2 regions of the Paenibacillus sp. FSL R5-0749 genome follow, and region 1 is predicted to be linked to the other one. Evidence: a T-box and tRNA genes for the amino acid it is inferred to sense, from the RefSeq annotation. Region 1 holds a T-box; the other holds one or more tRNA genes.
What was found. The T-box of region 1 lies ahead of MKY85_RS23625 (valine--tRNA ligase). A T-box ahead of a tRNA ligase gene usually reads a tRNA of that ligase, here a tRNA-Val.
Positions count from the first base shown of each region.

Region 2: it has a tRNA-Val gene. The T-box ahead of MKY85_RS23625 (valine--tRNA ligase) is inferred to sense a tRNA for this amino acid. The anticodon was not compared.

Region 1 is NZ_CP152005.1:5,281,255-5,297,084, reverse strand. Features, by position in the region: gene ccsA (cytochrome c biogenesis protein CcsA) at 1-649, shown strand, start outside; gene MKY85_RS23660 (bifunctional precorrin-2 dehydrogenase/sirohydrochlorin ferrochelatase) at 655-1,305, shown strand; gene hemC (hydroxymethylbilane synthase) at 1,308-2,264, shown strand; gene cobA (uroporphyrinogen-III C-methyltransferase) at 2,269-3,831, shown strand; gene hemB (porphobilinogen synthase) at 3,932-4,933, shown strand; gene hemL (glutamate-1-semialdehyde 2,1-aminomutase) at 4,960-6,264, shown strand; gene MKY85_RS23635 (RluA family pseudouridine synthase) at 6,261-7,166, shown strand; gene MKY85_RS23630 (LysM peptidoglycan-binding domain-containing protein) at 7,471-9,003, shown strand; T-box leader at 9,159-9,440, shown strand; gene MKY85_RS23625 (valine--tRNA ligase) at 9,508-12,174, shown strand; gene MKY85_RS23620 (folylpolyglutamate synthase/dihydrofolate synthase family protein) at 12,253-13,629, shown strand; gene murC (UDP-N-acetylmuramate--L-alanine ligase) at 13,686-15,005, shown strand; gene MKY85_RS23610 (SPOR domain-containing protein) at 15,123-15,830, shown strand, end outside.
Region 2 is NZ_CP152005.1:4,599,381-4,615,210, reverse strand. Features, by position in the region: gene MKY85_RS20595 (TIGR00730 family Rossman fold protein) at 1-307, shown strand, start outside; gene MKY85_RS20590 (hypothetical protein) at 427-555, shown strand; gene MKY85_RS20585 (hypothetical protein) at 773-1,039, opposite strand; gene MKY85_RS20580 (glycerophosphodiester phosphodiesterase) at 1,271-2,008, shown strand; gene MKY85_RS20575 (iron ABC transporter permease) at 2,282-3,337, shown strand; gene MKY85_RS20570 (iron ABC transporter permease) at 3,340-4,371, shown strand; gene MKY85_RS20565 (ABC transporter ATP-binding protein) at 4,416-6,131, shown strand; gene MKY85_RS20560 (hypothetical protein) at 6,376-6,705, shown strand; gene MKY85_RS20555 (DUF3221 domain-containing protein) at 6,831-7,400, shown strand; gene MKY85_RS20550 (DUF5071 domain-containing protein) at 7,449-7,877, shown strand; gene MKY85_RS20545 (hypothetical protein) at 7,934-8,203, shown strand; gene MKY85_RS20540 (DUF3626 domain-containing protein) at 8,265-9,350, shown strand; gene MKY85_RS20535 (ribbon-helix-helix protein, CopG family) at 9,653-9,832, shown strand; gene MKY85_RS20530 (DUF6809 family protein) at 9,973-10,266, shown strand; gene MKY85_RS20525 (manganese catalase family protein) at 10,490-11,392, opposite strand; gene MKY85_RS20520 (hypothetical protein) at 11,650-11,958, shown strand; gene MKY85_RS20515 (DUF3889 domain-containing protein) at 12,015-12,341, shown strand; gene MKY85_RS20510 (hypothetical protein) at 12,536-12,757, shown strand; gene MKY85_RS20505 (hypothetical protein) at 12,741-13,022, shown strand; gene MKY85_RS20500 (DUF3892 domain-containing protein) at 13,098-13,334, opposite strand; gene MKY85_RS20495 (GNAT family N-acetyltransferase) at 13,446-13,889, opposite strand; gene MKY85_RS20490 (hypothetical protein) at 14,127-14,384, opposite strand; tRNA gene MKY85_RS20485 (tRNA-Val) at 14,588-14,659, shown strand; gene MKY85_RS20480 (recombinase family protein) at 14,870-15,830, shown strand, end outside.

The sequences.
Region 1 (15,830 bases):
GCATTTTCCCATCTACACCACCTTTGATTTTTTGTTTATATTTTCATTCAGTATTGTGCTGATGTCTCTTGTCATGACTCGTATCCAGCGTTCTGAATTTGTGATTTTATTGCTGAATGTTGTAGGTTTTTCCGTTACGGTATTAAACCGACTGTGGTTTACGGCCGGAGAGATATCCCTGCATAACTGGCAAACAGTACATGGATTACTCATCATGCACATCACCTTGGCGAATCTTGGTTTTGCGGCGTTAACCGTTGCTACGGTATTTGCCTTGTTATATCTTTTCTTGCACCATAAGTTGAAGAAAAAAAAGTGGAATGATACGATGCGCCGGCTGCCAAGCCTGGAAGTGATCGGTAAGTACATGGATGGTGCTACATTGATAGGAACGCCGCTCCTTGGTGTTTCTGTAATGCTTGCCGTATTATCCATTGTGGCGGAAAGACGATGGATCTTGCTACTGGACCTCAAAGTAATTGCTACAGGTCTTGCTATAGCCATCTACGTAGGTTACTTCGTATTCAAGAGAAGAAAACAGTTCTCTACGATCATCATGGCAAGATGGACCCTGATCGGATACGGATTGGTCATTGTGAGTTTTTTATCCAATGCGTATTCAGCGTTTCATCGTTGGACGGGAGAGTGAAGGAGATGGAGCGTTACACACCAATATTTGTGAATACTTCAGGAAAGAAGTGCTATGTGGTTGGTGGTGGACGTGTTGCCGAGCGTAAAATTAAGGGATTGCTGCATGCCGAGGCTCAGATTACGGTCATCAGTCCGGAGCTTACTCCCTTATTAAAACAACTGCATCATGAATCCCGAATTCAATGGATAGACCGGTCCTACCGCAATGGAGATTTGCGGGGGGCCTTTCTCGTATATGCAGCGACTGACCGATCAGAGGTCAATTCAACTGTGGTTCGGGATGCTGGGAATGCGGGCATATTGGTGAATGACGCGATGTCTTCGGAGCACAGCAGCTTTATTACGCCAAGCGTAGTCAGACGTGGAAGATTAAGCATAGCGATATCCACAGCAGGGGCGGGGCCGGCAGCAGCTGCTGAGATACGAGCCACACTCGAACGACAGTTCGGTGATGAGTATGAGACGTACCTTGAGTTTTTGCACCAGATGAGGAACGAGGTGAAGGCACGCGTATCTTCTGCTAGTCTTAGAAGTACGTTGCTTCGGCAGTTAACTGAGATGAACATACTAGAAGATATTCGTACAGGCCATTTCCGGTGGTGGACCGAAGAAGAAATCGGGGACTGGATATCCCGTAATCAGGAGGAAGTATAGATATGCGTACAATTAAAGTTGGAAGTAGACAGAGCGCGCTTGCGTTAACCCAGACAGGTCATGTCATTCAGGATTTACGCGACATTTGTGAGCGGGAAGGATTAGCTTTTGACTTTGAAGTACATAAGATTGTTACAAAGGGAGATCTCATTCTGGATGTAACGCTGTCAAAAGTGGGAGGCAAAGGATTGTTTGTCAAAGAAATTGAACAGGCGATGCTTGATCGTACCATTGATATGGCTGTGCATAGCATGAAGGATATGCCCTCCGAGTTACCCGAAGGATTAATTAATGGCGCTGTTCCCCGTCGTGCAGATCCACGGGATGCGCTGATTTCCAATGGTGGACTTACGCTGGATCAATTGCCAGAAGGCGCAAGAGTTGGGACAAGCAGTCTGCGCCGATCCAGTCAATTAAAAGCCTATCGTCCAGATTTGCAATTGGAATCGCTTCGCGGCAATATCGATTCCCGTCTGCGGAAGCTGGAGACTGAAGGCCTTGATGCGATTATTCTGGCTGCTGCTGGGTTGTACCGAATGGGCTGGGAAGACCGGATTACCGAGTACTTGACCGAGACAGCTTGCCTTCCGGCTGTGGGCCAGGGGGCGCTTGGTATCGAATGCCGTGAAGACGATGAGGAATTGTTGCACTTGTTGCAGCTGTATAATGATCCCGAGACAGCATTTCCTGTACAGGCGGAACGCCGTTTTCTCAGTGTATTGAATGGGGGTTGTCAGGTTCCGATTGGTGCTCATGCGGTGTGGGTGCCTCAGCAAGATGCAGATTCCCTGAATGGCAAAAACACGTTACAATTAACAGGTATGGTCGGTACACCGGATGGTGGACTGATTCTTAAGGAAGCTCTGACTGGCAAAGACCCGGTTCGTCTGGGAGAAGAAGTGGCTTGGAGATTGATCGAACGGGGAGCAGAGCAGATACTGGCAGAAGTTAGGGGATGAAGACATGGTGGGGAAGGTCTTTTTGGTAGGAGCAGGTCCTGGGGATGCAAAGCTGATTACGGTAAAAGGGTGGGAATCCATCGGTAAAGCCGATGCTGTAGTCTATGATCGTTTGGCAAGTCCAAGATTGTTGAAACAAATGAAACCTGGCGCGGTCAAGATTTACGTGGGCAAGCGCCCGGATCGGCATACGATGAAACAGGAAGAGATCAATCAACTGTTGGTTGATCTGGCTCTGGAAGGCAAGGTTGTGGTACGGCTTAAAGGTGGCGATCCGACGATCTTTGGACGCGTGGGCGAAGAGGCAGATTTGCTGCACAAAAACGGCATTCCATTTGAGATTGTGCCTGGGGTAACAGCTGCGATAAGTGTGCCAGCGTATGCCGGAATTCCCGTGACACACCGTGACTATGCGTCCTCTATCTCCATCATTACGGGGCATGAAAGTCCGGACAAGCTCGATCGCAGCATCCATTGGGATAAAGTGACGAATGCGACGGGCACACTTGTATTTATGATGGGTGTTGCCAAAATTGGCTATATCAGCGAACAGTTGATTCGTCATGGTCGTCCAGCACAAACACCAGTAGCACTGATTCGTTGGGGAACACGAGCGGAACAGGATACCATTACAGGTACCCTTGAAGATATAGAAGCGAAAGTGATCGCAGCCAATTTCCAACCGCCTGCTGTTATTGTGGTAGGGGATGTCGTGAATCAACGGGAACAGTTGAAATGGGCAGAGGCGCTGCCGCTGTTTGGCAAACGAATTCTGGTGACCCGTGCTCGCAGTCAGGCGAGTGAACTCGTGAATCGCATTGAGGAACTCGGCGGCGAACCGTATGAGTTTCCGGTCATTGAGACGGTCATGCCTTCCAGTGAATCTGCGCAGCAAAGTGTCAAAGACGCGTTCAGTGCTTTAAATACCTATGACTGGGTATTTTTCACAAGTGTGAACGGCGTGGAGTTCTTCTTCCGCCATCTGGAACAGGAAGGCAAGGATATTCGCTCCATTCATCAGGCAAGAATTGCTGCCGTAGGACCATCCACAGCAGACGCTTTGCGCAAACATGGCATCGTTGCAGAGGTTGTCAAAGGTCCTTTCCAGGCCGAAGGCATGCTTGAGACTTTTGAAAGTGAACTGAAGGAAGGCCAGAAAGTCCTGCTTCCGCACGGTGATCTGGCTCGTACGTGGTTACGTGACCAGCTGCGAGAACGAGGACTTCAAGTCACCGAAGCCATCATCTATGATACGATCCTCGCTGGTGAAGATGATGATGAACTGCTCAAGCTGCTTGAAGAAGGCGGTATACATGCGGTGACCTTCACAAGTTCATCGACGGTTACCAACTTCATGAGTATGTTGAAACGGATGGGATTGCAAGATCCGCTGCCTTTGTTAAAAGATGTGGAGGTTGCATGTATCGGACCGGTTACAGCGAAGACTGCAGAGGCCGCTGGACTGCGTGTTACGCTCATGGCAGAGGAAGCAACGATGGATAGCTTGATCACAGTTCTATGTGACTGGAAACGGACAAGCGCCAAGGAAGGCGTTCTTCGGAATTAATACACAAGTAATATGTTGACATACGAAGCGTGCTGAATTCGATAGGATACCAGCGCGCTTCCCTTTTTGCTCTATTACACTTTCAGGGAGGTTTACACGTATGAGTTTTCCAATTGTACGGCATCGCCGTTTACGCCAATCCACAGGTATTCGCAATATGGTCAGAGAGACCCATCTAACCGTGGATGATTTTATTCAACCGATCTATGTAACGTATGGAGAAAATGTTAAATCCGAAATCAAATCCATGCCTGGGGTATTCCGTTTCTCGCTGGATCGTCTTCAGGAAGAAGTAACAGAAATTGCCGAGTTGGGAATTCCAGCCGTGTTATTGTTCGGTATTCCTGAGACGAAGGATAGTGTGGGTTCATCTGGCTTCGCTGAAGATGGCATTGTGCAGGAAGCGACGAGATTGATCAAATCGTGGTATCCAGAGCTGCTGGTTGTTGCAGATACTTGTCTGTGTGAATTCACAGATCACGGTCACTGCGGTATGGTACACACCGTGGAGATTGACGGTCACATCTGCGGAGATGTGTTAAATGACGAATCACTTGATCTGCTCGTGCAAACGGCAGTGTCCCAAGCCAAAGCAGGAGCGGACATTATTGCACCATCCAACATGATGGATGGATTTGTACAAGCGATCCGTGCCGGGCTGGATGAGAATGGATTCAGTCACATTCCGATCATGTCCTACTCTGTAAAATATGCTTCTGCATTCTATGGCCCATTCCGCGAGGCAGCAGATTCAACGCCACAATTCGGGGACCGCAAGTCGTATCAGATGGACCCGGCCAACGCACGAGAAGCTCTGCGTGAAGCCGAAACGGATGTGCTGGAAGGAGCGGACATGTTGATGGTAAAACCATCCCTTTCCTATCTGGATGTTATGCGCACCATCAAGGATCAATTTGATCTTCCGCTTGTTGCCTATAATGTAAGTGGCGAGTATGCCATGGTTAAGGCGGCGGCGATTCAAGGCTGGATCGATGAGAAAAAAGTTGCCATGGAAATCCTGCTCAGTATGAAACGCGCGGGTGCAGATATGATCATTACCTACTACGGAAAAGACGCTTCTCGCTGGTTGGCTGAGAAATAAAATAATCGACATTGGGGAGGATACACATGACTGTACAACAAGGTAATCGTCGTAATGATGAGCGCTCACGTAGCGCGTTTGAGGAAGCAAAGCAGTACATACCCGGGGGGGTGAACAGCCCTGTACGCGCATTCAAATCGGTGGGACTTACGCCAATCTATGCGGAGCGCGGCGAAGGGTCCAAAATCTACGATATTGATGGCAATGTTTTTATTGACTATGTAGGATCGTGGGGTCCACTCATCATGGGACATGCACACCCTGACGTTGTAGAAGCTTTGCGTGAGACAGCCCTTAAAGGAACAAGCTTTGGTGCACCTACCTTGCTGGAGACCGAGATGGCGAAACTGGTCTGTGAGCGTGTACCTTCCATCGATATTGTGCGGATGGTTAATTCCGGTACGGAAGCAACCATGAGTGCCATTCGACTGGCACGCGGGGTAACCGGACGCAGTAAAATTCTGAAGTTTGAAGGATCATATCATGGACATGCAGACAGTTTGCTGATCAAGGCTGGCTCAGGTGTTGCAACATTGGGTCTGCCAGATAGTCCAGGTGTGCCTGAAGGCGTAGCTGTGAATACCATTACGGTACCTTATAACGATCTGGAGTCTGTGACACTTGCTTTTGAACGTTATGGTGAAGAACTTGCCGCTGTTATTGTGGAACCTGTGGCAGGTAACATGGGGGTTGTACCTCCGGCTTCCGGCTTCCTGGAAGGCTTGCGCAGTTTGACGACGCAATATGGCAGCCTGCTTATTTTTGACGAAGTCATGACCGGTTTCCGCGTAGGGTTGAACTGTGCCCAGGGACGATATGGGGTTACACCCGACCTGACTTGTCTGGGGAAAGTTATCGGTGGCGGACTCCCGGTTGGTGCTTATGGTGGTCGCCGGGATCTGATGGAACAGATTGCTCCTACGGGACCGATCTATCAAGCAGGTACACTAAGCGGGAATCCGCTGGCTATGGCCGCAGGATATACTACGCTCAAATTGTTAACACCAGAGGTCTATGACCGTCTGGAGACACTGTCTGCACGTCTGCAAGCCGGATTCGAGAAAAATGCATCTGAGGCGGGTGTCGCGATAACCATTAACCGGGTGGGTTCCATGGTTTGTCCATTCTTCAGTGCCGTTCCGGTAACTAATTATGATATTGCCAAAGAAAGCAATCTGGATCAATTCCGTCGTTATTTTGCGGCCATGATTGATCAAGGTGTGAGTGTTGCGCCTTCGCAATACGAAGGCATGTTTGTCTCTGGTGTGCACACGGAGAAAGATATTGACGATACGATCGAGGCGAATCGTAAAGCTCTTCAATCGCTATGACGATCAAAAGTTGGAAACGCCGCGGGGAATGGCTTGAGCTGATGCCAGGCAAAGCCGTAACCGGCAGCTCGGACAAACAGATGGCTGCAGAGCAATGGCTATTGTCTGAACTTCAGTTTCCGGAGAAACTGCTACGTCAGCTTAAAGCAAACCGAGGAATACAACTCGCAGGGGACCGGCTTCGGCTGGCCCTTTTTGCGTCTCAGCCAATCGATGTCGAGCCACGATGGGCTGAGGCGGAGGTCTTGTTTGAGGATGATTTCTGTTTGGTTATGCACAAACCGGCAGGCATGAAACTGCATCCGGATGGAATCCGCTCTGATCAAGCCATCACGCTGGATCATGTGGTTGCCTCCTATTATGAGATGAACGGAATACAGGCAAGTGTACGCCATGTTCATCGACTGGATGAGGATACAACCGGACCTGTCCTGTATGCCAAAAATGCTTTTGCTCTCGCCAAACTGGATGAAGCGATGCGCCGCAAAGAGATTGGTCGCCATTATGTAGCCATTGCAGGGGGACAACTATCCCGCGAACTGCACAAAATTGATGCTCCCATTGGCAAGGACAGACATCACAAACAGCGCAGACGTGTCTCTGAAGGTGGTCAAGAAGCTGTTACGCATGTGGAGATCGTCGAAGTGTGGGAACGGGCAACTCTTGTACGATTGAAGCTGGACACAGGACGCACACACCAAATTCGTGTACATCTGAGTTATGCGGGACATCCGCTCATCGGTGATGAGTTGTATGGAGGAAGAGCGGATGCCATTGATAGGCAGGCGCTTCACGGAGAAGTGTTGAAGTTTAACCACCCGTTAACTGGAGCCATGATTGAAGTAAATGACCCTTGGCCGTCCGATTTTACACAACTGGCAGAGCGCGAAAAGATGTATTAATACTTTTATGTCGCCTAAAAGCTTTCTGAAAGAAAGCTGCTTCGGAAGCATAGTCTATCCCCGGATTTTCCCTTTGAAGAAGGGAATCAAAAAAATCTAGGGATAACAGTGATCGGAAGGTTATTCTGTCATCGAAGTGGCTAGGTGCAACATTCTCTATTTCGCTTTATATAGCAAGGTTTTTCAAAAGGTGGCATGCTCATCTCATTCAAGGCATATAGATGGGGTAACGAAGGATTTGGACCATGGATCAGTCCCATGAGAAGGATCATGGTGAACATATGCCGAAAGGAGGACGCCACCTTTGTTGAATCAACCTTATGGTTTGCGGTTCGATATTTATGAGCGCGTTCATTTGTCTGAGGGAGTTCCTGCGATTGAGGAATTGGAGGAGATTGAATTATACCCGCGCATTCAAGTCATAGGGCAGGATGATCATGCCACCTTAAGAGGGCATCTTTTACTTACAGGTGCGTACAGAGGAGAAAATGAGGCTTCAGAGGAGCTCAAACATTTCATTCCCGTGGAGATTACAGTGCCGCTGAACCGAGTCAGATCGATTGAGGATATTTCCATTGAGATCGAGAATTTTGACGTGGATCTGTTGTCCAATCGTAGTCTGAACATTACTGGCGTGTTGTCGTTGCGAGGCATCGAGGGCTTTCATGCTGAAGAGCCGCAAGTGTGGTCAGCAGATGAGTTTACAGTAGTCCACTCACCGGATGCTCAGCAATCCAACCGTTCCGATGAAGCAGAAGAGACAGATAGCGATCCTAACACATTTGCACAGGAGTATCTGCTCCAGCGGAGTGAGGAAGAGAGACTTGCGAATGCAGCAGAGCTTGCCTATGGTGCCCCGGAATATCATCAGGAATATGCAAACTTATCCTCGTCGGAGCCACTCCAATCGGCGGAGCCAAGTGCGGAGTACGCTAACGAAAACAGACAACCTGATGCAAACGAAGATCCTGCATCTCTGACAGCGAATGGAGATGAACTGGCATCCCAGGAGCCATACAGCGAACCTTCTCCCATCTCGTCATTTATGGCTGAGACCGCTGATCGGTTAGCTTCTTACCCAGAGTCGGAACCATTGCTTCCTCTGGAAGATGAGTCTTCAGCGTGGTCCGAGCCTTCCGTGGATGCATTGCCTACAGAGCCTAGAAATTCAGATCAAGAAGTCCGAGAACCTGCTGCTCAATCATCTAATGAGTTCGCAGCACCAGATGTACCGGACGGACCGGATGTATGGCATTTCGAATCAGCGAGATCTGTACCTCAGCAGGAGAATCAGGCAGTTGATGTTCCGGTTGAACCACAAGCGGAGAACTGGCAAGGTGTATTCGGTACGTCCGAAGCAGTCAATGCAGAGGAAGAACGCCAGTCTTTTGAAGCGACTGAGGTAGATGAGTTTGTGCAGAACGAAGCATTTGTCCCTGAACCTGTTGCTGAGACGGAAGACAAGCCGGAGATGAAGGTTGCTTTTGGCAGTAAAAAGGAATCCGCTCCAAGACAAGAGGAGGGTGTGGGGATCTCTTCCTTGTTATCCTCCGGCAGATCAGCACGCGATGCTGAAGTGGAGAGAGGCGAAGAGGTTCCAGCCGGTGTGATACAGGAAGAAACGTATGCACCTGAGGATGTGGAATGGAAGAATCTGTTCCTGGGAACGATTGTGGATCAGACGCCATTCCGCAAAGTGAAGTTGTGTATCGTCCAGCGGGAAGATACACTGGATGCCATTGCGGATCGATATCAATTGAGCACGAGGGAACTTCAGTTGTATAATCGATTATCTGAACAAGTTGTGGAAGAAGGTCAGATATTGTACATCCCTTAATCCGCAGTTAAAGCCTTCGTTATGACCCGTGATCCCCTTGAGGATTGCGGGTTTTTGCATGATTTGCCCTAAACCTGCATTCCAGCGCACTTTATCCGCTGTTGTCAGGTTGACTATCGCGCACGAGCAAGGTATGATGTGTGTAGGTTTTTTGAAGAACAACGTGGAACGGGAGTAGTAGACAGTATGACCTTTCAGAGAGTGGAATTGCAACGCTGTGAGATTCCGCAGGAACCAACTGATCGAAGTCGCCCGGGAGTTGCCTGTTTGAATTCAAGGGATGAATGAGCGTTATCGTCATTTATTTCTGAGGTAGGATGGGCCGGTAGCAGCCGTTATCTGCTTGAAGTGTCACGTCATGTACAGAGGGGGAAGTCTACCTTGCTTTCGGCGTGAAACAAAGGTGGTACCGCGAAAGCTAACCTTTCGTCCTTTGATGGATGAAAGGTTTTTTTTGTTTTTTTTGGCGAAGATGATGAAGATGAAGTAACGGAGGAATGACACATGTCTGAGGAAAAAAAATCAGCTGCAACAGAAATGCCGACCACTTACGATCCTAAAGCGGCAGAAGACAAATGGTACTCCACCTGGATGGAGCGCGGATATTTCAAAGCCGGTCAACGTAAAGATGCCGAGCCGTATACGATTGTAATTCCACCCCCAAATGTGACCGGGATGCTGCACATCGGGCATGCGCTCGACTTTACACTACAGGATATTCTGATCCGCACCAAACGGATGCAGGGTTATGATGCACTGTGGCTTCCGGGTTCCGACCATGCAGGTATTGCTACCCAAACCAAAGTGGAGCAGAAGCTGCGTGAAGAAGGTCTGACTCGTTATGATCTGGGACGCGAGAAGTTTCTGGAGAAAGTATGGGATTGGAAAGATCAATATGCCACAACCATTCGTCAGCAATGGGGCAAAATGGGTTTGTCCCTTGACTACTCACGTGAACGTTTTACGCTGGATGAAGGTCTGTCCCAAGCGGTTCGCAAAGTATTTGTTCAACTGTATGAAAAAGGCCTTATTTACCGCGGCAAACGCATCATTAACTGGGATCCGGTGAACCGGACTGCTCTGTCTGACATTGAGGTTGAATATAAAGAGGTTCAGGGTCACCTGTACCATCTGCGTTACCCGCTCAAAGACGGAAGTGGCTACGTTACAGTAGCAACAACGCGTCCTGAAACGATGCTGGGTGATACAGCGGTCGCTGTTCATCCGAAGGATGAGCGCTATGCAGATATGATTGGCAAAGTCCTTGTACTGCCTATCATTGGACGCGAAATTCCAATTATCGCTGATGATTATGTGGATAAAGAGTTCGGAAGTGGTGCAGTAAAAATCACGCCTGCACATGATCCGAATGACTTTGAAGTAGGTCTTCGTCATGATCTGCCACAGATTACGGTAATGGATGAGAGTGGCACAATGAATGCAGAAGCTGGTAAGTATCAGGGACTGGATCGCAGTGAATGCCGCAAGCAGATTGTTGCTGATATGAAAGAGCAAGGTATATTGATCAACATCGAGGATCATACGCATCAGGTTGGACACAGTGAACGTACCGGCGCTGTTGTTGAACCGTATCTGTCTACTCAGTGGTTTGTTGAGATGAAGCCACTTGCAGAGAGAGCGATCAAGAAACAACAGAGCGGCGAAGGGGTTAATTTTGTTCCAGACCGTTTCGAGAAAACATATCTGAACTGGATCGAGAACGTTCGTGACTGGTGTATTTCCCGTCAACTGTGGTGGGGACATCGTATTCCGGCCTGGTATGATGAGGAAACGGGTGAAATCATCGTATCTGCTGAAGATCCGACAACGCTACCAGAGAATGCAGGACGCAAGCTCAGACAGGACGAAGATGTACTCGATACTTGGTTTAGCTCCGGCTTATGGCCATTCTCCACACTAGGCTGGCCGGAAGATACGGAAGATCTGCAACGTTATTATCCGACAAGTGTACTTGTGACAGGGTATGACATCATATATTTCTGGGTTGCACGTATGATTTTCACTGCACTGGAATTCACGGATGAGATTCCGTTCAAGGATGTGCTGATGCATGGTCTTGTTCGTGATGCAGATGGACGTAAAATGTCCAAATCACTGGGCAACGGTGTAGATCCGCTGGATGTGATCGAGAAATATGGCGCAGATGCAATGCGTTACATGATCTCAACCAGCAGCACGCCAGGCCAGGATCTCCGTTTCCGTTGGGAACGGGTGGAGCAGGCTCGTAATTTTGCCAACAAGATCTGGAACGCTTCGCGCTTTGCATTGATGAATCTGGAAGGATTCACCTATGAGGATCGTGACATCAGCGGAGAGCTTGGTACAGCGGATTATTGGATTTTGCACCGTCTGAACGAAACTTCCCGCGATATTACGCGTCTAATCGAAGCGTATGAATTTGGGGAAACAGGTCGTGTGCTGTATAACTTTATCTGGGATGACCTGTGTGATTGGTACATTGAGTTCGCTAAACTGTCCTTCTATGGGGAAGATCCGGTTGCCAAGAAGAAAACACAATCCGTACTGGCTTATGTGCTGGATCAGACCATGCGCCTGATTCATCCGTTTATGCCATACATCTCCGAAGAGATCTGGCAGCATCTGCCGCATGAAGGTGAGACGATTACGTTGGCAGCATGGCCGGTATATGATCCTGCTTTTGAGAATCCAGAGGCTGTTGCCGAGATGAACCTGCTCATGGATACCATTCGTGCAGTTCGGAACATCCGTGCAGAAGTGAACGTGCCTATGAGCAAAAAGATTGAATTGATGGTAAAAGCAAACAGCCCTGAGGCGTCCAGCATCATCGAACGTAACAGTCATTACATCAAACGTTTCTGTAACACGTCCGAGTTCGATAGTGGGCTGGATCTGAGCTCCCCGGATAAGGCAATGACTGCAATCATCACAGGGGCAGAACTATACTTGCCGCTTGCTGGTCTTATTGATATCGAACAGGAAGTGGCTCGTCTGGAGAAAGAGTTGCAGAACCTTGAGGGCGAAGTACTCCGTGTGGAGAAAAAGCTGTCGAATGAAGGCTTTGTAGCCAAAGCGCCTGCCAAAGTTATTGAGGAAGAGCGCGCCAAGCAAGCAGATTATTCCGATAAACGGGATAAAGTGATCGCACGAATCAAGGAACTGAAAGGTTAATATATTTGGGTCGGATGGAGAGCCAGTATGCCATCCGGCCGCTTTTTTCACTCAAACTCGGAACCGAAGGTGAATCAGATGACGGAATTAGACGGGACAGATGCAGCAGCTCCTTTACTTACGTATAACGAGGCCGTGGACTGGATCAATGGCCTTATTCCTTTTGGCATCCGACCTGGATTGGAACGAATCGAGGGTCTGATGTCTATGTTAGGCAATCCTCACCAACGTCTCAAATTTATTCACGTCGCGGGAACGAACGGCAAAGGTTCGACTTGCGCTTTTTTGACGTCAGTGCTTCTTCAGGCTGGATATGATGTGGGTACCTTTACATCGCCTTATATCACCAAGTTTACGAACCGTTTTCAATACAACGGCGAGGATATTCCGGAAGAGACACTGTTGAAGATCTCTAACCGTTTGCGACCGCTGGTTATGGAAATGGCATCTACACCGCTTGGTTCCCCAACGATGTTTGAGGTGTCTACGGCTCTCGCGCTTCTGTATTATGCAGAAGAGTGCTACCCTGATGTTGTGGTATGGGAGACGGGGCTGGGGGGAAGGATGGACGTAACGAATATTGTTTCGCCTGTTGTGTCCGTCATCACCAACATTGGTATGGATCATACGGATGTGCTTGGAGATACGATTGAGCAGATCGCTGGAGAAAAGGCAGGCATTATCAAGCCGGGAGTACCCGTTGTAACCTGCGCGACGCAACCCGAAGCTGTGAAAGTGATTCAGGAGAAAGCACAGCAGCTTCAATCAAGCCTGTATTTGGCTGGAAATCATTTCTCTTATCATCGACTGGAGAGTAATGAGAACGGACAATCTTTTCATTTTACAGGCCCTTTTCGTGACCTGGACGTTCGCATCCGCATGCAGGGCTCACACCAATGTGACAATGCAGCGGCCGCACTGATGGTGCTCGAATTGCTTAGACAATACATGGCATTTATGCTGGATGACAACGATATCGCACTTGGACTGGAGAATGCTTTCTGGGCAGGGAGATTCGAAAAAGTCGTCGATGAACCCCGAATTGTGCTCGATGGAGCACATAATCCGGAAGGGGCAGAGTCGCTGGCCAAGAGCATTACGGATGTCTATCCTCACAACAAGTTAATTTTGATGATGGGTATGTTGGCAAATAAGCATCACGAATCATATTTGCAGCATATACTGCCACTAGTGGATACGCTGATCCTGACCGAGCCAGACTTCCGACGCAAAATGGCTGCAGATGAATTGCTGCAGATTGTCGAACGGGTACGTCCCGCCTTTGCGAAGCAGGAACTGGAAATCATCGTCGAGCCCGAATGGGCAAAGGCTCTTGATCTATTGAAGTCACGGACGGAAGCGGAGGATCTGGGGGTGGTCTCCGGCACACTGTACCTGATTGCGGATGTGCGGGCAGCCCTTTTGCATCAAACCGATTCTGAAAAAGGTTGGTGAAAGTTTTGTTAAATACATCGGAACACGTTCATTTTATAGGGATTGGCGGATATGGCATGAGTGCCATCGCTAGAGTTATGTTGGAAATGGGATACACCGTTACCGGATCGGATGTCGCTTCACAGGAGTTGACCGAGAAGTTGGCAGCCAAGGGAGCGAAAATATATATCGGCCATACAGCAGAGCACGTCACTGGAGCAGACCTGGTTGTTTACTCTACGGCAGCGCCTGCTGATAATGTGGAACGGGTAGCAGCTGCAGAGCTCAACATTCCGATTCTGCATCGTTCCCAGATGCTTGCACGTTTGTTAAATGAACGTAAAGGTGTGGCTGTGGCTGGAGCCCACGGTAAAACCACCACCTCATCCATGATTGCACTGGTTATGGATAAATGTGATACGGACCCGACATATATCATTGGCGGAGAGATCATGAATGTGGGCACCAACGCCAAGGCAGGCCAGGGCGACTGGGTAGTTGCCGAGGCGGACGAGAGCGATGGCTCATTTTTGCAGTACCATCCATGGCTCGGTATTGTAACCAATATTGAGGCAGATCATCTGGAGAATTACAACAGTGATTTTGAGGAACTCAAAAAGGCTTATGTGCAGTTCCTGAGCCAGATTCGTCCGGAAGGAACAGCCATTGTGTGCTCAGACGACGAGAATGTTCAAGCGATTTTGCCAGAACTCAAGTCACGAATTACAACTTATGGTATTGATCGTGCTGCGGATTATACGGCAACGGATATTGTATTGGGCGATCGCCGTATCTCCTTTACGATGAATCATCAGGGTGCTCCTATGGGCACGGTGGAATTATCAGTGCCAGGTAAGCATAACGTTTATAATGCGATGGCTACTGTAATTACCTGTCTGGAAGCAGGTATTCCATTTGAGAAGATTGTGGCAGCGATCATCCAGTTCCACGGAGCCAAACGCAGATTCCAGGTATTGGGCGAGGCGCGTGATATACTGATCATCGATGATTATGCGCATCACCCGACGGAGATTGAAGCGACTATTAGTGCAGCCAAAGCGACAGGCAAACGTATTATTGCGGTATTCCAGCCACAGCGTTATACGCGTACGTTCTTCCTGTTGGATGCGTTCAGTCGTGCTTTCGCGGAAGCGGATGAGGTGCTTATTACGGATATCTATTCTCCTGCGGGCGAAAAACAGATCGAAGGGGTAACCTCCGCCAAACTGGTTGAACTAATCGTTCAAAACAGTAATGCTTCTGCACGGTACCTTCCTACGAAAGAAGAAGTTGTAGCTGATCTGCAGCATCGTTTGCAGCCAGGAGACCTGGTGATTACGATGGGTGCAGGTGATATCTGGAAAGTTGGAGATACACTTGCCAAAGGCTTGAAATAGATCATTTGCGAAACCGCCTGTCTTCGATATGAAGCAGGCGTTTTTTTGCGTTAATTGGAATGTCTTCTGCCTTCTCTGCATATAGCTGATATAAATGGGACAAAGGAGAGGGTACGGGTGAGCAATGCTAGAATGACGTTTCGCTTCGGGGATCATGAGTCGGACAAGCCTGAAAACAAGAGGAGTTCCGCATCCAGTCCATTGGTGTCGTTAAGTGAAGAATTACCGCATAATCAACTGCTAACGCCTAAGCAGATGGATACGACCCCATCATGGACGCCAGAGGATATTCCCGGAGACTGGGGAGAGACGGTGCTGACAAGCTCTACTGTACCTGAACCTGACGAGAGGGTGAGCCCTGATTCGAACTCGAATTTTGATGAGCACCATTATCTAGGAAACCGTTCCGGTTACGGTTATGATAATTATTCAGAAGGTCCGGAGGAAGAGCGTCGCTATCGGTCTAATGCCCAAGAGGATCAGGGCCACGACTGGCTTGCAGATTCGGAGAACTATTCCTATAAGCGCAATCGTCCTCCAAGGGGCTGGAAAATGATTGGTTCTGTCACTGGGGCACTTGTTACCGGAGCACTCTTTGGCATGGTGATTCTCTCATTTTTTAATAAAGAAGGAGCCGTCAAGCCAGACGATCTTCTGCCCGCCAATCAGGCAGTTTCCACTGTGACTGGTCAGGAGGGGGCTGCAGGTACAGAACAGCAGACAGCGGCGACTGGCAGCACGTATTATGCACTTCAATACGGCGTGTTCAGTTCTCCTGAACGAGCTGAGCAGGCCAAGCTTGAACTGGCTCAGGCAGGTATAGCC
Region 2 (15,830 bases), 680 kb from region 1:
GATGGCTGAATTATCCGATGGCTTCATTGCGCTTCCCGGAGGTATGGGTACATTTGAAGAACTATTCGAGGTACTGTGCTGGGCACAGATCGGCATTCATCGTAAGCCTGTTGGCTTATTGAATGTCAACGGATATTATGGACCGCTGATGAAGATGGTAGAACATAGTGTACAGGAGGGATTCTCTAACACCTCGCATCTCAGTCTGTGGAGTCTGGAATCGGATCCGGCTGAACTGATCAAGCAAATGTCATCCTATATTCCTGCAGAGTTGACTCAGAAGTGGTCACAACTTAACGGGAAATGAGTGCATAAGAAGAATGCCTGTACCCAATCATTCCTCGGGAGAATTTTCGATCTGCCCAAGCAAGTTGCGCTATCGGACATAGTCTATAGTGTACTTTGATGAAGAGGGGAGTGTCACTGATGAGCGAACTCAAAGGTACAGGTTACGGGTATTGCGGAGGCTTCGGTGGTGGAGCATGGACATCGACAGGTGCAATTCTTGTATTGTTCATTCTGTTGGTTATTATCTCACGCACATTCATTCTGTAATTCGGTCAGTATCCCGGGACGGGAATGACGTTGCAGAGGCAGCGCCCGAATAAAAATGACCTTTCCATAGAGACGCCGGTATATGCCGGCGTTTCAGGGGAACGGTTTTTTGACGTTTCCAGAATACGTTGAGTAATTGAAAAAGCAAAAACCTGCCCCTGAATAAGTTCAGAAGCAGGAGAAAGCCTCCTGAGCCAATAGCTGCGCAACAAGCAGTCTACACTACCACAGCAGTTTGATCCGGAACACTTAACGATTTCCAGGCGATATATAGCCCGATGGCAGCTGCAATTAAGGATAGTATTGCTGCAACAATAGCCAGCTGATCCAGTGTGCTTGATGAAGTGGAGTTAAAAGAACGCTGATTAGCCGTCTTGCCGGATTTGTTTTTGATATGGACAGATGATCTGGAAAGCCTGGAAGCCGACTGTAACTGGGATGTGTGAGCACGCGTAGGTATCGATTTTTTCTTTGAGGGATTCAATAGTCAACCTCCTTATAGCGGAGTTCGGTGCTTCCATCGTTCATACTATGTTATGTCGATTTTCAGATTGAGTTCGCAAAAATGAGTGAATCCCAAGCCCGTTAGATAATCAACTTGGCCGCTAGTGTTAGCGAAGCAGGCAACCCATTATACGCTCCGTTAATACAGGTCTAACAAACTGTGTTTATAGTGATGATCATAGAGTGAAGCTTGAACACAGGAGGCGCTGGAATGAGGAACGTGGAGATAATTGCCCATCGCGGTGCATCTGCCGTATGCCCGGAGAACACGATGAGTGCTTTTGAACGGAGTCTGGAGCTTGGAGCAACAGGGATTGAAACCGATGTGCAGATGACGAGTGATGGCAGACTGGTACTGATTCATGATGAGACATTAAGCCGAACAGGCGGCGCAGAAGGCTGGGTTAAGGATACAACTTACGATCAATTGCGCACCCGGGATGCCGGATCCTGGTTCCATGCCGATTTTGCCGGGGAGCGTATTCCTTCGCTGGAGGAGTTATTCAAGCTCGTACAGGGGAAAGGAACGCTGCTTAATCTGGAATTGAAAAATGGTATTGTGAGTTATAAGGGGATGGAAGAGAAGGTTATACAGGCGATCCGGGACTGGAATCTGGAGCAACAGGTCGTGCTGTCCAGTTTCAATCATGCTTCGCTCGTGAGATGTAAACGTCTTGCCCCGGAGATCCGTACAGCACTTCTATATATGGAAAAGTTGTACCGTCCCTATGATTATGCAGCCAAACTCGAAGCTTCCGGCCTTCATCCCTACAAGCTGGCAGTCACACAACAAGATGTTTCTGCTGCACTGGCCCATGGCATTGTTACCTATCCATTTACAGTGAATGATCCTGCCGAGATGCAGGCCATGATTGACATGGGTGTGCAAGGAATTATTACCGATGCTCCGGATGTCCTGGCCTCCTTAATTAAGGTACCAGCCCGTTAAACGAGCCTGTTTTTTTATCTGTTCTACATATGTAATGACAAGGCTGTGTTCGAGCTTTTTGGCTCCTGCATGGCCTTTTTGCGTGTAAAATTGTGTGCAAATCTTCATATATGCATTAAACATGTCCTATTTGTCCATTGCCAGAGCCTATAGATTCACTTACAATGGTCTATGGGAATGAGAATCAATATCATTAAAGTTTGGTATTTATAGAGAGGTGATTGTTATGTACATAGGTTTGAAGAGCTCCACTCATAACGAGGGTGGGCGCGTATGAGTTCACAAGCTTCACCAGAAAAACATAATCCGGATTCACCCACAGCGAAGATTCACACTCGTCCGTGGGCAGCCACACTTATTCTTACAGGGGGAATTTTGCTACTCGCTCTGGGTATGGCGTTGTCCATTTCTTTTGGCGCTGCTGATATTAAGCTTAGTGTAGTCTGGAAAGCCATCTTTGATTTCAATCCGGAGTTGACCCCTCACCAGATCATATGGGAGATTCGGTTACCACGTATTCTTGGAGGAGCCATGGTGGGTGCATGTTTCGCTGTGGCTGGTGCAATCATGCAGGGCATGACTCGTAACCCGCTGGCCGATTCAGGTCTGCTTGGGCTAAATGCGGGAGCTGGATTTGCGCTTGCAGTTTGTTTTGCTTTCTTCCCGGGATTGCCATTTATGTACATCATTATGTATTCCTTCCTTGGGGCAGGGCTTGGTGTCCTGTTGGTGTATGGTTTTGGTGCAGCTTCCAAATCGGGTCTAACACCACTACGCCTTGTGCTTGCAGGTGCAGCAGTATCAGCGATGTTGTCGGCACTCAGTGAAGGGATTGCATTGTATTTCAGAATTGGACAAGATCTGGCATTCTGGACAGCCGGTGGTGTAGCCGGAACGAAATGGTCTCAACTTGAAATCATGTTCCCATGGGTACTCGCGGCACTAATCGCAGGTCTTCTCATCTCCCGTTCTATTACTCTGCTTAGTCTCGGAGAAGATATTGCGGTGGGCTTGGGGCAACGTACGGGGCTGATCAAGCTCATAGGTCTGATTGTTGTACTGATACTTGCGGGTACGGCTGTGTCGGTGGTGGGTGCGGTTGGTTTTGTAGGACTCATTATTCCCCATCTTACGCGGAAGCTGGTTGGAGTCGATTATCGCTGGATTATCCCATGTTCCGCTGTGATGGGTAGTTTGCTGCTCGTATTTGCGGATCTGGCTGCACGTATGATTAACCCGCCGTACGAGACACCAATTGGCGCATTGGTTGCCCTCATCGGGGTACCATTCTTCCTATATCTGGCACGTAAAGAAAGGAGGACTCTGTAAAGATGGAATCCTCAACAATAGTTGGAGCAGAGCGCAAGAAGAGAACCAAAAGTACGATTGTTCTCATTGTACTTGCCCTATTAATTATTACGGCTTTTGTAGTGAGCATGAATACGGGTTTTACCAAGCTGTCGCCGCTTGAAGTGATGCGTACCCTGTTTGGTGGAGGCACGGCGAAACAGGAATTGATCCTGTTTGAATTCCGTTTGCCACGTATTGTGATTTCGGTGCTGGTCGGAGCAGGACTTGCGTTATCAGGTAGTATTTTGCAGGGGGTATCTCGGAATGCACTGGCAGATCCGGGGATCCTCGGGATTAATGCAGGTGCAGGTCTGGTCGTTATGTTATTTGTTTCCTTTTTCCCGACAACAACAGCAGCGCCGGTATTTCTTTTGCCTATTCTGGCCCTGATCGGTTCCGGTTTTGCTGCATTTCTGATCTACGTTCTCTCTTACAAAAAAGGAGAGGGCATCCTGCCTACGCGTATGTTGCTTACGGGAATCGGGGTAGCGGCGGGAATCAGTTCTGCCATGATCGTGCTTACCTTACGGCTTAGTCCGGAAAAGTATCAATTTGTAGCAACCTGGATGGCAGGCAGCATCTGGGGTTCAAACTGGAAGTTTGTAACGGCTCTACTACCGTTTCTTATCATTCTTGTACCGCTTGTTCTGTATAAGGCACGTGTATTGAATGTGCTGAATCTGGGTGACCAGACTGCCAGCGGACTCGGGACCCCGGTTGAGCGTGAGCGACTTATTTTGCTTGCCGCTGCTGTAGGTCTTGCCGGCTCATGTGTATCTGTGAGTGGGGGAATCGGTTTTGTGGGGTTGATCGGGCCGCATTTGGCGCGTCGTCTGGTGGGTCCAAAACATCAATTCCTGTTACCTGCATCGGCCCTGATCGGTTCATTGCTCGTACTGGTTGCAGATACCTTGGGTCGTGTCATCCTGCAGCCTTCTGAGATTCCTGCGGGTATCCTGGTTGCCATTATTGGTGCGCCATACTTCCTGTATCTCTTAAGCAAGACGAAATAGAACGTAATCATTGTTGTGTGATTGCATAAGGAGGACTTGAGTCCATGCTTCGCCGTTTCTTTGCCTATTACAGGCCTTACAAAAAGCTCTTTATTCTTGACTTTAGCTGTGCGATTCTGGTCGCGCTGCTTGAACTGGCTTTTCCACTGGCGGTCAACCGGGTAGTTGATGATCTGCTGCCAGGAGGACGCTGGGACTGGATTCTATGGGCGTGTCTGGCATTGCTCGGCATCTACTTCCTGAATTCCTTTCTGAACTTCGTAGTTACCTATTGGGGACACAAGCTGGGGATTAACATCGAGACGGATATGCGTAAAAGTCTGTTTAATCATGTGCAGAAGTTATCGTTCCGTTTCTTCGATAATACGAAAACAGGACACCTCGTGTCCCGCATGACTAACGATCTGATGGATATCGGTGAGATTGCCCATCATGGTCCAGAGGATGTATTTATCGCGGTGATGACACTGATCGGTGCATTCAGCATCATGATGAGCATTAACGGAAATTTGGCGGTGTTAACCTTTATCATCGTGCCACTGATTATTTATCTCTCGCTCTACTTTGGCAGCAAGATGTCCAAGGCATTCAGCCGAATGTTCGGAGATATTGCCGACTTCAACGCTCGTGTAGAGAACAATATTACAGGTATCCGTGTTGTTCAGGCTTTTGCCAATGAAGAGCATGAAAAAGCACAATTTGCAGTAAACAACGGTCGTTTCCGTCAAACCAAACTGATTGCATACAAAATCATGGCCTGGAACTCCTCTGTCAGTTACATGCTGATGAAGCTGGTATCCCTCTTTGTTCTGGTATGCGGAACATGGTTTGTCATTAACGGCAGCATGACTTACGGTCAGTTCATTGCATTTATCATGTTGTCCAATGTGTTCCTGACACCCATTCAGAAGATCAACTCGGTTATTGAGACGTATCCGAAGGGGATTGCAGGCTTCAAACGATATACAGAGCTGCTTGATATGGAACCGGATGTGGAAGATCGTCCAGGGGCTATATCGGTATCCCATTTACGTGGAGATATTCGTTATGAGCAAGTGACCTTTGGTTATTCGGATCAGGAGCCTGTGCTCAAAGGTATCGATCTGAGCGTGCAAGCTGGCGAAACGGTCGCTCTTGTCGGTCCATCCGGGGCGGGTAAAACAACGTTGTGCAGTCTGCTGCCGCGATTCTATGATGTGCTGGAAGGTCGCATCACGATTGATGGGCAGGAGATTCAGAATATGACGCTGGATTCCTTGCGTAGTCATATCGGAATTGTACAACAGGACGTATTCCTCTTCGATGGAACCATCCGGGAGAACATAGCCTACGGTAAGCTGGATGCATCCGAAGAAGAAATCTGGATGGCTGCCAGACGAGCACAGATGGAGTCTTTGATTCAATCGATGCCGGAAGGGTTGGATACGTTGATTGGTGAACGCGGCGTGAAGTTGTCCGGTGGACAGAAACAGCGTTTGTCCATTGCCCGCATGTTCCTGAAAAACCCACCGATTCTAATTCTGGACGAAGCCACATCCGCGCTGGATACAGAAACGGAAGCAGCCATTCAGCAATCGCTGGCTGAGCTGTCCGAAGGCCGGACTACACTGGTCATCGCTCACAGGCTAGCAACGATCAAAAATGCGGACCGCATTATTGTAGTAGCCGAACAAGGCATTACGGAGCAAGGACGTCATGAAGAATTACTCGCAGCAGGTGGGGTCTACAGCCGCCTTCACTATGCGCAGTTTGGCGCGTAACCTGTTCGATGTAGATTTAACAATGCTAAAATGAGATGTAATGCCATCGTTCATGACTTGGAAGGAGTCAGGACGATGGCATTTTTTTCTGTGATGTGAATAGGATGTAGGTCTGGGGTGCTGAATTGTGTCTGCCTGTGATCATCTGTGATCAGGGGACATGGAAACGGGTAATAATCATCAAGTCTCAAACTTTACTTGGCTAATATACTCATCATTATGTATAGCGTAGGAGGCGAACGAGATGCAGATGAACGATATGTTGAAAATTCTTATAACCTGTCTATTATTTATTCTGATCTGGTGGCTTCTGACTCAAGGGATTCGCAAACTTTCCAGTACTCGTGCGGGGTCCTGTTTACGACGCTGGGGTGGATGGTCCATTGGACTTCTCATTGTTGGCGCTGTGCCGCTTGGTTTTTCGCTATTCACAGAGATCTTTGATGAACGCCTGGATGCCAACATCGGGTTAGGGCTTGCCATGTTATTTGTCTGGGCCTACTGTGCTGTCTTGTTATGTGCAACATTGGTGGTCTGGGGCAGGTATGTGTACAAAAGGGATATAAGGAAGTGAATATTTGGGTTGATCGTGCTAGGCGCGTCAAAAATTTAAGGGTGAGCCAAAGGCTGTATTTGCAACAATGAACTGATATGGAACGTTAAATTTAGGAAGAGGTGTTGTTAAAAGGGGGATTACATATGATCAATCTTCGTCAAGTCGTTATGTTGCTCTCAACCCTAATCGTATGCCTTACGGGATGTTCAGGACATATTGAGTGCAACTCCGAGCAGGCTCAAGCCAATGCACCGAGTGAAGATGGATTCACTGGTTATGTGGTTGATCGTAAAGACGATTCCGTTCTTGTGGTTGATCCTGCTTATCAAGATCATGGTTCGGATGGAGAAGAAAGTCGATATTATCCCGCAAAATGGTTTTCCAATGCACCTGATCCGCAGATCGGCTCCTATGTTGAAGTATGGACGGATGGAGGCCCGGAAAATCAGCCCTATCCCGGACAGGCCAGAGCAGAAAAGATAGCGGTATCTTGTCCAAATACGCCAGACGGTGCCCATCTAAGTGAGGCAGACGCCATTCGGGGTGGACTATACTCACCAGATGGAGAAAAATTACGTGTTCCTGTGATTGAGGATGTACAATTTGATCAGGATGCAGGAACGTGGACGATTCGCATGATAGATGCGATGTCAACGACGAAGAATCAAGATCGGATTGATATCAGAATAGAGGATGTAGAGCCAGAGGAGTAACAAGAGGGAGTATATCATTATGTAATATAGATGAGAAAGGAAAATTCAATGGATATGAGGGCGCGTCTTCCCCGCGACAAGTTTGATTTTGAAGCGGTGCGTAAGTTAAATGAATTTGGCAATGAAGAGTTGAAAGGCATTATTCCAGAACTTATGGAGTGGTTACAAGACGGGAATTGGCCGATCTCTGAGCCGGTAGAGGATCTACTATTGAGATTGGGGGAGGACTTAGTTCCTTATATTAAGGATGTGTTGCAAACCCAAGATCCACAGTGGGAATATTTCATTTTGGTTGGATTGATTGATCGATTGCCTGTATCTCATCTCAGTATGCTACGGTCGGATTTGGTAAGGATACTAGAGTCCCCTACACATGACGAGATACTAGAGGAGTTGGATGAGGTTATCGTGGAGCTTTTGGAAAAGATGAAGGGAGACCAACGAGAGGTAAGTGGAGATGGGAGTTTGCATACATAGCAATAGGTAATTTACTTTCTAAGAAAGACTGAAATATTGAATATGGAGTGATAAACATGCTGAAATACCAACTTCTTTTCCCGACTTGTTTGAGTTCGGAAATATACTGTTTGGAGATTGTACAAGAGTTAATTGGCTTATTTGATATTTCAGAGAAGGAAGCCTTTCTCAGGATTAATTCCTTTTGGGAAGGCAATGATTTTACATCAGAAGACGACCTGATTTTTCATGAGCTCCCTGAATATTGGGCAAAAACAATTTATTATGAGAAATCGAATTGGTGGAATTTCCCCGAGAACGAACTAATCCCAAGAAAAATAGATTGATTTGATAAGCAAGGAAACCGCCATTATGATTTTATAAAAAAGGGAAAGGACTCCTCTGCCCATGGAACTATCAAGGTCTCAGCAATTAGCTCAAGAACATGTAACCAATTATGCAAGAAGCCGCAAAAATGAGGCGGAGCAAACCATTAGGGAAATCCTTCGTATGTCCAACATCGAGCTGAAGACATTTGAATATGCTATCACTAAACTAAAATCTCATGCAAGTATCGCGCTACACTTTCACCCAGATCGATTAGATCCGAATATGAAAAGCGTGGCTGAGGCACTACTTGAGCAGGGGTTTTATAAAAGTCAGTTTGAGACTTTCTTATCGAATGGAAGTGTATCCGCATTTTCAGGCGGTGAACGTGACGTTTGGGAGAATAAAATGTTTGGCGGAGCGTACCAAATTAATGGCTCAACCAATAGCGAACGTCCCAAGTATGGGGCACTCCATGTCATGTTACATCCCGATGGACCTGCTCCGCGTTTTGGATCATGTTATTTCCTTTTATCCGCTGAGGTCTCTCATCGTTGCACGTATACATATTTGGATTCTCACCAAGAACCTGAGGAAAAGGGAACGTATGAGGAATTTGACCTCATTTTGGCTGCTCTCTTGAGGGATGTATTTTATAGTAATTTTGCCATTGGTGAAAGAAATCTAACCATTCAAAAGTTGATCGACCATATGCTCGTTAATGTTGAGAAACCGTTTCAAAATCCATCAAATCAAGAGCCAAACCGAAATCTGGACCATTATATCGAAGCTCAGGTTCATGGTGATATTTCCCTTGAAAAAGATGTCAAGATGCTTGTTGCCGACCCATCATTTAAAGGCACACATACAGGACAAATCTTAGAGCAGATATGTTTAAAGTATTCCATTGATCTCCACTGGCACATGGGCTTTACACTATTAGTTGATGACGTTCCAATGGATTTTCGAGGTCCTTCGATGCCTTCACTGGCCAAAAGAATTGCCAAAAGTGATTTGATTGATGCAAATATCATTGGTTCTGCAGCTATGGACTTGAAACGAAATCCAAGTCATTGGAGCGATCGAGGAACCTACAAAGAAGTTCTACAAGAATTAAAATTACTCTGGCATGTTTTGGTGAGATATGGGATGCCAATGGAGAAGTGAAAACATTTTTCGAAATTAAAAACATTAAATACGTAGTGATAACAATGCTAAAGGCACCAATTTCTGTTTCCTACTTGTTTGCGTGTCTCCTGAATTTTAAATTGTTACTCAATAATAGTACTCTAACAACCTTGAGCGCCTAGTCGTTCAAGGTTTTTTTATCATTCATTCAAACGGATTACAGACTATACATTTATCTATGAATCTGCTGTCACAAAAACGAACGTATGTTTTACAAATACATTGACTTTTTGTCCGGGCAATAATATATTGTTGTCAGGACAAAAAAAGAGGTGAAGCAAATGTCCGCCAAAAAGATGGGGCGGCCTAAATCTGACAAACCCAAAAGCAGAACGATTGAGATACGTGTTGACGAGGACATTATGAACAAGCTCGATATTTCGGCAGAAAAGCTGAATACGAATCGATCAGACATCGTTCGCAAAGGGATTGAGAAGATTTACGACGAGCTCCAAAAATAAAAAATGAAGCAGCGCTAGTCCCACGAAGAACACGCTGCTTCCTACCCCGCAATCACTTGAATGAGCGACTGCATAAATATCCTACCATGTGCAGAACGTTCATTCAAGTGAGATGCGAATTGATATACAGGAGGATGCACATGAATTCGATATTAGAAGCATTATATAATGGACGACTTCGACCGGATGAGATGATGATGCCGACACATCCTGAATACCAAGCGTTAGGGCGGCAGATTGCAGCTCTGACAGAGCAATGGAAGAATCGTTTGAGCGAGAATGAATTCCGTGAGCTTGAACAATTATTTGACTTGTGTGGCAGATGTGAGGGCATGCATACGGAAGCAGCGTTTGCACAAGGTTTTCGTCTGGGTGCCAACTTGTTAATTGAAGTCATGAGTCAGCGTGAGGAATCAGTGTTGGAGTTTAATTAAGTTTAACGATGTGAGCAGGGATCCGGTTTACTTTTACAGCCAAATCCTCAGAAAATGACGTGCATAGAACATACTCATTTAGCATCATAAAATTGTATCATACATTTATTATAACAAAGCCCTCAAATCCTTTCTGCATTCAGCAGCAGGGGTTGAGGGCTTCACTTAAGCATGGAGTTAACAATTTATATATAGGGAAAGAACCTGTCAAACAAATGGTTCTTTAATCCGCAATATTTCCCGCCATCTTGAGACGGCGAGCAATTTCCTTAAAGTCTTCTTGCGAAATACCTGGTGCGAACTCCTCCTCGACCGCAGGAGCTTCTGGAATCGGGAAACCTTCTGGTATACCCTGAATTACTTCCAGAGGTTGTCCATCTTCGGGGTGAGTTCCTTTCCAGATCTGACCGATCGCATTGAAATCTTTATCACTATAGGTGTACAGCTTGGTGTGTACCCCTTTTTCTTCATATTTACGAGCCTCATTGAAAGCTTTGTTGTTCAGTGAAGGGATAGGAACGAGTTTGGTTACATTGACGCCAGTTGCAATCTCAAGGGCTTTTGCATATGCCACGACATGAACTCCGCCACGTACCAACAGGAAACCAACCACTTCCCGGGCTGCCGGGTGATCTGTCATCTCATATACCTTCATTTTATGCGTACGCGCTCCACATTCGAGGAAAAAGTTGTGCAACAGATCTTCGACCAGATTACCACTGTTGAAGACATTTGCTCCCGTCCATGGATTACCCATAGAGTCAAAAGGCATTGCACCTTGTGCACCTGCCAGATAGTGATACGACAGACGAGCATCTTTCACCGAACCTAGCGGCGTATCGTCGGGTTCTTTGTACTCGGTTGATCCTCTAAGACATTTGTTAATGCCATGAGACACGAGTTCAACATGGCCCAATTCTTCAGCCGTAATGCTCATGACGAGGTCATAGAAGGGCTTCAGCTTTTCTTTGGATCGAAAATTAAACGATTGATAGAGGTAATTGTTCAACGTTGACATTTCTCCGAATTTGCCGCCGAGCAACTCTTGTATGGCTGCTGCTGCATTCGGATCGGGCTTCTCGACATTGGGAATCTCAATCAGGATTTCATCCAAGCGTTTGAACATTGGGGTGTAACCTCCTCAAAGTGGTATTGCAGATCCTGTAGAAATGTTAGATCATGAAGTCAGGCTGTCATGGCCTATTACACGGTTATTCCCTTTTTTAAACATAAAATCAACCAAATGGGACTTAAGTATTGCATATCAAATGCTGCATATCTTCTCCCTGTTGTTATTTCCAATACGGTGAATTTTATGTATAATCTAACCTTTAAATGGGTCTGCCAGATACAAGAGAATTAAGGTACATAAAGGAGTTAAAGATGAACAAACGTTGGGTAAAAATAGTGTGGATTCCGATCCTTCTGATGATGCTGATGTACATAAGCAGCGAGCCTGTCACAGCATATGACGTTACGAACGAGGTTCAGGTGGATGAACAAACGAGGCAAAGGCTTGAAAAGAAATACGGGTTGGATCGTCCTGAGGAGCCGAAGACACAACAACACGTTTTCTCGGGTGACTGGGGAATGAGTTTCCGGACGGAGCCTCCTGATTCGTTGGACCGGCTTGTTCATGTGGTTCCTTTTTCCCTACGGCCACTGGCTTGGATCTTTCGTTTATTCGTGTAAAATGAAACCCGGACGGGCAATATAACAGAAACATATTGTCCTAAGGAGTGAGTGAAATGAGAATGCTCATCGTTACAATACTTACGGTTATGCTTAGTTTAGCGGGATTCACACCTGCCTCGGCTACGGGCGCCGCCATCCCAGATTATGCGAAGTGGGGAATTATTGCGGTCAAAGAAACACAGACAAAGTACAATGTGGATATTTTGGACTATAAGCACATCGGCCGTACCTCTCTAACAGCAGATCAGTCACGGGAACAGTTCAAGCTATGGGTTCGTGCCAAAGACGGCAAGCAATTCGCGGTCTATGTAAATGTTGATTTTAATCCATCTACACAGCAATTAAAGAAAGTGCAATTTTCGGAATCCGATCGACACTGATCCGTTACTGAACCGGATTATTACAAGAAATGTTGTTATATCAGCAGCATTATCAGAGGAACCAGACTCCCTTGATCAAAGGGGAAAGTCTGGTTTTTTTTATTTTGCAAAATCCTTTTTTTACTATTGAATAAAGAACTTATGTTCGCATATAATATGAAATACAAACAAATGTTCTTATCGGAGGGATGATTATGCTAGGGAAATATATTGGCCAGATGGTGGAGCTGGTCTACATGGATCGTGCAGGGCAGATTACGCAGCGACAGATTCGAATTAATAGTGTACGTGGCGGGATGATTAGAGCATCAGCGGGAAAAGAAGGCTCACCCCGAACATTTCTGGAGCAAGGTATTCTGGCATGGCGTCCTGTTACGGATATGAATGGGGAGGTAAAGTATGCTGAACGACTTTGAACGTAAGATTTTGCGGATTATGGTGAACTATGCAGGACAACGGCGCAGGCTGCCGCGTATGGATGAACTGGAGACCAAGACGGGACGAAGCAGAGCTTACATTCATGAGTCTTTGCTGGAGCTTGAACGAACCGGGCACATCGCCTGGGAGAATCGGTCTACTCTCGAAGGGATACAGATCTTGCAGGCATGGGAACAGGTACAACAGCCAATTCGCAAAAGCCAGCCTTCCGGGGACTCCGTAAAATATTTTACGGACTATTAATCATAATAAGAAAACGCCAACCCGGATAACCGAATTGGCGCTTCTGTGTAACACGTAACGATCTGTGCATCTATTTTAGAATTGGGGAAGTTGGTCCAGGTTGTTGGTTGGGTCACCGTCGGCATCGCCGCGAATATACATTTCGCCATCTTTGCCTTTAAATACATTCACGCCGGCAATAGCGCCAGCCTTTACTTCTGCAAGTGCTTGTTGGTAATCCAGTATACGTCCTGCTGAAGTCTGAAAGGCTGTCAGGTCACCGTCGCCATTTTTCTGTACGGCTGTGAAACTCTCGCGTGTTGTTTGATCCATGATGTCACACTCTCCTTATATGACGAGATAGGAATCTGTTTACCTGATTAGCCTATCCGAATTCCTGGGAAGTATGCACTATATGCTCATAAGACCGCCAATGCCGAAGTTTTACAGACTCTTTTTCATACGAACATGCAGAATTTCTGCATCATAAAAAGGTTCTTCCGAAATCACTTCATAGCCCAGTTTCTCATAGAATTTCTGCGCCTGACATTGAGCATCCAGTACGGAATAGGATAAGCCGAGTTCACGTGCCAGTTCCTCCATCGCGAGCAGAAGCACGCGTCCATAACCGAATGAACGATGAGACTCAAGCACCGCGATCCGCTGCATTTTGGCCGTATCCTTGCTGTAATAGATCAGACGTCCTGTAGCTACAGCTTGCCCATCCGTACTTAACAATACGTGATGCACATCCGGACTAATGACATCGTATTGATCAATCTCAATCTCGGCAGGAACCTGTTGCTCGATCACAAAAACGTGATTGCGAATACCCAGGGCTTGTTCCAGTTGTTCTTGCGTCGTTACATAACTAATCTCAGCTGCCAATTCCATTCCTTCTTTCTGCTCTTGCGCGACATATCAGACTGAATTATACAAAAAAATGTTTTTCCTGTATAGTGAAGTCTGGGACATATTGGGAGAGGAGGGGGTAGTGATGGGCATGGCAGGCATCATGGTCATTACATTGTTAATGTCGGCGGGAATGATTATTCTGTTGTATTATGTGACCAAGAAAGCATACTCACGTAAGTGGGATGAAGAAGAGTAATTTACCTCTTACCTTCACGGCAAAACTTCACTGCTTCCTCGCGGAGAATATACATCTTGAACTACCGATTTGGAGTATACGTCCAGCCAGACGGGTAGAGATTCATCATTTTCATTGGGTTGTTTTAACTGTTGGAATTGAACCGTATGTTCATCCCGTTCCAAGCCGCAACCGGTAAGGGTTGTCATGACAATCATAAGCCCAACGAAAAAAAAGAAGCATTTGGTAAATGTATGTGTATTGGATTTTGACCGTTTTGTTAAGTTTCTCATAGAGAATTCACCTCGTTGTAGATATGGTAATCTTCCTTTATTGTGCACCATTTTGGGTGAATTATAACCAAATAAATCATTGACAATGAACACGGTTACTTGATATGATACTGTTACTTGATTGGGAAATAATTATATATCATGATCTGTTAGCTCAGCTAAAGATAGCATTATGATCGTGATGGATACATCCTATTTATTACAGGGCGATAGCTCAGCGGGAGAGCATTATCTTGACAGGGTAAGGGTCGTGGGTTCGATCCCCACTCGTCCTATATGAAAAAAAGGGCAACTTCTTTTGAGAATTATATCTCAAGAGGAGTTGTTTTTTTATATAACATTATGGCCACCTCCGATAATATATGTAGGTGGTTTTTGTTGAAAATAAATATACTTAATGGTATAATTTGGCTTAAATTAAGCAGTTAAAGTAGTTACGGACATCGATAAAAATAATACAGAAAAAAGATATGGTGGTTGATGGAATGGGACAAACAAAACGTGTTGCAGCACTATATCGAGTGTCCACAAAAGGACAGATGGATGGAAACGATATTCCAATGCAACAACGAGCATGCAGGAAGATGGTAGAGAAACAAGATGAATGGAAGCTAGTTAAGGAATATACCGAAAAAGGGGTATCAGGTTTCAAAGTACCTGCCTCGAAGCGTGATGTTATTCAACAGGCTAAAGAAGATGCAGAGAATGGCTTATTCGATGTTTTGTTGGTATTTATGTTTGACAGGCTTGGAAGAAAAGATGATGAGACCCCCTTCGTACTTGAGTGGTTTGTAAACAAAGGGGTTGAAATGTGGTCTGTAATAGAAGGACAGCAAAAAATTGAAGCAAACACCGATCGGATGGTCAACTACTTAAGATTCTGGCAGTCAAGCGATGAAAGTAGGAAAATCTCTGACCGTGTCAATGAAAAACATAAACAGATGGTCGAAGATGGTATTTTCAGGGGAGGAGGTATTCCCTACGGGTATAAAAGTGTTGATTCCGGTAATGTAAATAAAAAAGGAAAAGTAATGCAAAAACTGGGCAAGCACGAAGAAGAGTCAAAGATTGTAAAAGAAATATTCCGACTAGTGCTTGAAGAAGGATACGGGCAATTAAGAATAGCTAAACTTCTAAACGAAAAAAATGTTCCGACAAGAAAAGCAAAACAATGGGGTGCTCCAACAGTAAACGTTATACTTAAGAATCCAATCTACAAAGGAGTGATGAGGTATAGAAAAGAAAAAGGGGACGATATATTTTCAAAACCAATCCCTGAATTAATGATAGTTTCAGAAGAGGATTGGAATACTGTACAGGATATAAGGGATAAAAAGAACCCTAAGAATCCAAACAGAAATGAAAATTCCATTCCCATGAGCACTAAGGGAAGTTTACTTTTAACTGGATTAGCTAGATGCGGTTGTTGTAACTCTAGATTGACTA